2 regions of the Yersinia entomophaga genome follow, and region 1 is predicted to be linked to the other one. Evidence: predicted binding sites of a transcription regulator. Region 1 holds the regulator's gene; the other holds the start of a gene.

Region 1 (3,160 bases):
AAAAAACCGGACGGCTCGCTGGCGATCGTGAGCACTTCTAATGCAGCAACGCCGCTAACCACTTCGGATAAACCATTGCTGACTGTCGATGTGTGGGAGCACGCTTACTATATCGATTACCGCAATGCGCGGCCGACTTATCTGGAAAACTTCTGGGCGCTGGTTAACTGGGCGTTCGTAGAGAAAAATCTGGCCTGATTAGCTGGCTAATATCAAGGGCGGATAACGGCTCCGCCCTTCTCGCTCAAAATCTGTACAGCTCTAAAACAGTCAGGGTTTAGTTCATTACCGCTGTAAAGCTAAAGATCATAATCACTGCCAACGAACCAATAGTAGTAATCAATGACATTTTCAGATCAGTATCCATATAAACTCCTCAGTCGGTTAATTTGGGTGGATAAAGGCACATAGTTAGTGTGTAAAACGATTTTCCCACAGTTCGAGAATAAAATCTTGTTATCATTACTCACTTTATAACGTTGATTAGATCTTTCACTTTTTCTTTAAATCGGCCAAAATCCGCAGTTCATTACTGCGTACCGACCAATAACGCCTAAAAACCCCTTTCAGACTAGCGCGCTGACGAAAATAACCAGCGGAACTGATGATATCTGTCTGAAAGGGTTCGAACAACGCAGGCAAACGATTAACATAATACTTACCTGCTGTAACAGGTCAGTTTAGGAGTCATTCTTTTTATGGCAACGATTAAAGATGTGGCCAAACGCGCGGGCGTTTCCACCACCACCGTTTCGCACGTCATCAATAAAACACGTTTCGTCGCCGAAGACACCAAGGCCGCCGTGTGGGCCGCCATTAAAGAGCTGCACTATTCGCCCAGTGCCGTCGCACGAAGCCTGAAAGTCAATCACACTAAATCGATTGGTTTGCTAGCCACTTCCAGCGAAGCACCCTATTTTGCGGAAGTGATCGAAGCGGTAGAAAATAGCTGCTATAGCAAAGGCTATACGCTGATTTTGTGTAACTCTCATAATAATCTGGATAAGCAGAAAGCGTATCTGGCTATGCTGGCGCAAAAACGCGTCGACGGTTTGCTGGTAATGTGTTCCGAGTATCCAGAGCAACTGTTGGGCATGCTGGAAGATTATCGCAATATTCCGATGGTAGTCATGGATTGGGGCACCGCGCGCGGCGATTTTACCGACTCCATTATTGATAATGCCTTTGAAGGCGGTTATTTGGCTGGCCGTTATCTGATTGAACGCGGTCATCGCGATATTGGAGCCATTCCGGGGCAACTGGCTCGCAATACTGGCGGTGGGCGTCATCAGGGCTTTATCAAAGCGTTGGAAGAAGCCAATATTAAACTGCGTGATGAATGGGTGGTTCAAGGGGATTTTGAACCGGAATCCGGTTATAAAGCCATGCATCAAATCCTAACGCAGAAACATCGCCCAACCGCGGTATTCTGCGGCGGCGATATTATGGCTATGGGCGCTATTTGTGCTGCCGATGAATTAGGTTTACGCGTTCCGCAGGATATTTCGGTGATCGGATATGACAATGTGCGAAATGCGCGCTATTTCTCACCGGCACTGACCACTATTCATCAGCCAAAAGAACGTTTGGGCGAAAGCGCCTTTGCAATGTTGCTGGATCGCATTGTCAGCAAACGTGAAGATCCCCAAACCATTGAAGTACATCCAAAACTGGTTGAACGCCGTTCTGTTGCTGATGGTCCTTTCCGCGATTATCGTCGTTAAAACCGCTGTGGGAAGCCGTTTAGCCCGTTGAAACGGCTTCCCGCGTGTTTTCTACACCGTCCCCCGCTCGCAGCCATTCGGCATTCAGCGTTTCCGTATCCCCAAGGTACTCCAGCAGCCACGCCATAGCGGGCGAATGGTTGTTTTGCTCCCAGCTCAGGCAGCAAGGGCTATCTGGCAAGGGCTGAGCCAGCGTAATAATCACCAGTTTCCCCTGTTTGGCCAGCGGCTCGACGCGATGCGCCGGAACCATACCAATACATAAACCGTCACACAGACAGTCAATGCCCGTTTGCCAATCCGGTGCCACCAGCCGTCGCTGGTTGTCCAGCGTCCAGGTATCGCGCTTCGGCAGATTACGGGCAGTGTCCTCAATGCAGAGCGAAGGGTAAGGCCGCAGCTGATCGTCGGTCAAAGGGCCGCTCTGAGATGCCAGCGGATGAGTGGCACTGACCACGCAGTGCCAGTTCATAAACCCCATATCACGGAAGGTAAAGCGCCCACCGACTGGCACCGCACGCGTCGCACCAATAGCCACATCGGCACGACCATCCGCCAGCGCATCCCACACGCCGTTGAATACCTCAAAATGCACCCGCAGTTCGATATCGGGGAAATGACGATAAAAATCCAGCACCAACTGACGGCTGCGTAACGGCTTCACAATAATGTCGATAGCAATATCCAGATGGCCGCGCCAACCGTTAGCGACCTGCTGACATTGACGACGCGTATCAATCATTTTTTTGATAACAGTTCGCGCTTCTTTAATAAACAGCGCTCCCGCTGCCGTCAGTTCCACATCGCGGTGTCGTCGTTCAAACAGTGGCACTGCCAGCCATGTCTCGAGTTGTCTGACCGTATAGCTGACGGCAGAAGGCACGCGATGCAGTTCTTGTGCAGCAGCGCTAAAACTACCGGTTCTGGCAACCGCATCAACCACTTCCAATGAATATTCCGACCACATTGCCTTGCCTTCAATTATTTTCACACCAGTATGCAAATATTACCGTTTCACAGGGGAATAGCCAGCCGGATAGAATGCCCCCCGCATTAATTCTCCTGCAAAGATAACCTGCTTTCGGATTGTAGCCAGGCGGCAACGCCGCGAATCCCAAGGAACCGAGCCACTAAGTGACTGGGGTGAGCGAAGGTAGCCAACACCGCTGCGGTTCGAAAGATAACGGGTATACAGATAAACGAGATAAATAACGAAAATGAAAACATCCACTAGCTTTATGTTCTACCTCGCCGGTCTGAGCATGTTGGGATACCTTGCCACGGATATGTACTTACCCGCTTTTGGCGCCATGCAACAAGATTTGCAGGCTTCGGCTGGCTCGATCAGCGCCAGTTTGAGCATTTTTCTCGCCGGATTTGCCATTGCACAATTAGTCTGGGGACCTTTATCCGATAAATTGGGGCGGAAACCTGTG
Region 2 (3,160 bases), 1.4 Mb from region 1:
AGCAACGCAATACACGCTACCCCGTAAAAATCGTTATTTACTATTTTAACAAACGTGCCTTGCAGTTTTTGCCTTTAATTTTACCTTGCTGCAATTGTTGTATAGCCCGTTTCGCACTGGCTTTGCGAATAGCAACGTAAGCATGAACTGGGAACATATCGATTTTACCGACGTCAGCCGCCGTCAAACCCGCATCGCCGGTCAACGCCCCCAAAATATCGCCTGGGCGAATCTTGGCTTTACGGCCACCGTCGATGCATAACGTCACCATTTCTGGCTCCAGCATGACATTGGCGCTGCGGCTCACTTGCTCCGCCGGCGTCCATTTCACTTTGATTTGCAGATAATCTTCAATCGCGTGCGCACGCCCCATTTCTGACGGCGTACACAGACTGACTGCCCGTCCGCTCATGCCCGCACGCCCGGTACGACCAATGCGGTGTACATGGACTTCCGGATCGAAAGCCAGTTCGAAGTTCACAACCAGTTCCAAATCTTTGATATCCAGACCGCGCGCCGCGACGTCGGTGGCAACCAACACTCGACAACTACGGTTAGAGAAGCGCACCAGCACCTGATCACGATCCCGCTGCTCTAAGTCACCGTGCAGCGCTAATACGCTGATTCCACGTGATTCCAGCGCATCGTAAACGCTCTGACAGTCTTTTTTCGTGTTGCAGAATACTACGCAGGACGCCGGTTGATAGTGGCTTAACACTGAGATCAGCAGCGGCAGACGTTTTTCACGAGTCGTTTCGAAGAATACCTGTTCGATCGCCGGTTCATCGCCTTCATCGGCCACTTCTACGTTCAGCGGCTCACGCTGTACTTTTGCGCTGATCTGTTCGATCCCCGCCGGATAAGTAGCGGAAAACAGAAGCGTCTGGCGCTGCGGCGGCGTGTAGCTGATAACGTCATTGATCGCGTCAGTAAAGCCCATGTCCAGCATGCGATCCGCTTCATCCAGCACCAGCACTTTCAGATCGTCCAATACCAAGGTGCGTTTACGCAAATGTTCCTGAATGCGTCCCGGCGTGCCCACAACAATATGCGGCGCATGAACCAGAGAGTCCAACTGGTGCCCCATTGGCTGGCCGCCACATAGGGTCAGAATTTTAATATTTTGAGTAAAACGAGCCAAACGACGCAGTTCTTTACTGACCTGATCGGCCAGTTCGCGAGTTGGACAGAGTACCAATGCCTGAGTCACAAACTCACCCACGGCAATTTTATCCAGCAAACCAATGCCGAATGCGGCCGTTTTACCACTGCCCGTTTTGGCTTTGGCCCGAACATCTTGCCCGTTCAGAATGGCCGGTAACGCGGCGGCCTGTACCGGCGTCATTTCGGTATAACCGAGTTCATTAAGGTTCGACAACTGCTCGGCAGGCAGCGTTAGGGAAGAAAAGGACGTTGTGCTCACGGCGGTAACTCTTATATAACGGAATGGATTGAAAGCGATGCCTGAAGGCAAGCGCAATATTTGCGGCGATAATAGCAGAGTTGAGGCCTTTTCTTGAGTTAAAGCGTAAAAAAGCGCGGGGAAATCTGCGTTTTTCTCCTGTAACCCTAGATATGGGTCAAATGCATCCCTTTCGATATCTTCGCCCCCCTGATTGCTCCAGACCTTACTTTGCTGAATTTATCCGCACTCAAACCTGTTTTTTGCCCTAAGCGCTGCCCGCGCAATCGTTTTCGTATATACTGCGGCGGTTTCTTCCTCGCATATTATCTTGCTGATGTAGGTATCGAATTATGTTAACCATTGGAACTGCTTTGCGCCCCGGCGCAACCCGTGTGATGCTGCTTGGCTCTGGCGAACTGGGCAAAGAAGTGGCGATTGAATGTCAGCGCCTTGGGCTGGAAGTGATCGCCGTCGATCGCTATGCCGATGCCCCTGCTATGCACGTCGCCCACCGCAGTCACGTGATTAATATGCTGGATGGGGCGGCGCTCAAACGAATTGTGGAGCTGGAAAACCCCCACTACATCGTGCCGGAAATTGAAGCCATTGCCACCGATATGCTGGTGGAGCTGGAGCTTATGGGTCAACACGTAGTGCCCTGCGCCGAAGCCACTCGCCTGACAATGAACCGTGAAGGCATTCGTCGTCTGGCCGCAGAAACGCTGGGATTACCCACTTCCAGCTACCGTTTTGCCGATACCGAAAGCCGCTTCCGTCAAGCCGTGGCCGAAATCGGTTATCCGTGCATTGTGAAACCAGTGATGAGTTCCTCTGGCAAAGGGCAAAGCCTGATCCGCAGTGAAGAGCAACGACAAACCGCATGGAATTATGCACAGCAAGGCGGTCGCGCCGGCGGCGGTCGGGTGATTGTGGAAGGTCTGGTTAATTTTGACTTCGAGATTACCCTACTGACCATCAGCGCCGTAGATGGTATCCATTTCTGCGCGCCGATTGGCCACCGTCAGGAGGAGGGTGATTATCGCGAATCCTGGCAGCCGCAGCAGATGAGCGAACTGGCGTTGCAACGCGCTCAGGCGATCGCGGCTAAAGTGGTTCAAACTTTGGGTGGCTACGGTTTATTCGGCGTGGAGCTGTTTATCTGCGGTGATGAAGTTATTTTCAGCGAAGTCTCCCCTCGCCCACACGATACCGGTATGGTCACGCTGATTTCACAAAATCTTTCCGAATTTGCGCTGCATGTTCGCGCCTTCCTCGGCATGCCAATCAGCCAGATTCGCCAGTATGGCCCCGCCGCCTCGGCGGTTATTTTACCTGAGTTAACCAGCCAGAATGTGGTATATCGCGGTTTGGGAAATGCGCTGCTGGGTGACGTGGACGTGCGTTTGTTTGGTAAACCCGAAATTGCCGGCAGACGGCGGATGGGCGTCGCGCTGGCCGTAGCCGAAACGGTAGAACAAGCCGTGGCCGTGGCGAAAAATGCCGCTGGGCAAATCACGGTCAGCCACAGCTAAAAATCCAAGGCTCTAGGAAGTGATACGAAACATCATGAAGGTTGCAGGCTAGTTTACCGAAACCTTCATGATGGCGATTGACTTTGGCTAGCTAGCCTTCGGATAACTTAGCTTCTGGTCACTGATAGTTATCACTAACCTTCGTAGTCATCCTCATACTCGTCCGCGTCTTTTTCATTGTCGCGGCGATATTCAGGATCGCTGTGTTCCTCAAAGTCTTCAT

The links. Region 1 encodes PurR, which represses purine synthesis genes. Its sites were predicted from a motif close to CANGCAAACGTTTGCNTG; they were not measured.
Positions count from the first base shown of each region.
Region 2: a site for PurR is predicted at 1,683-1,700, ahead of purT (formate-dependent phosphoribosylglycinamide formyltransferase). Genes of this name have one in related genera too.

Region 1 covers NZ_CP010029.1:1,325,464-1,328,623, forward strand. The annotation lists gene sodB (superoxide dismutase [Fe]) at 1-198, shown strand, start outside; gene cydH (cytochrome bd-I oxidase subunit CydH) at 278-367, opposite strand; gene purR (HTH-type transcriptional repressor PurR) at 699-1,724, shown strand; gene punR (DNA-binding transcriptional activator PunR) at 1,744-2,691, opposite strand; gene punC (purine nucleoside transporter PunC) at 2,942-3,160, shown strand, end outside.
Region 2 covers NZ_CP010029.1:4,156,077-4,159,236, reverse strand. The annotation lists gene dbpA (ATP-dependent RNA helicase DbpA) at 41-1,423, opposite strand; gene purT (formate-dependent phosphoribosylglycinamide formyltransferase) at 1,756-2,937, shown strand; gene PL78_RS18655 (YoaH family protein) at 3,072-3,160, opposite strand, start outside.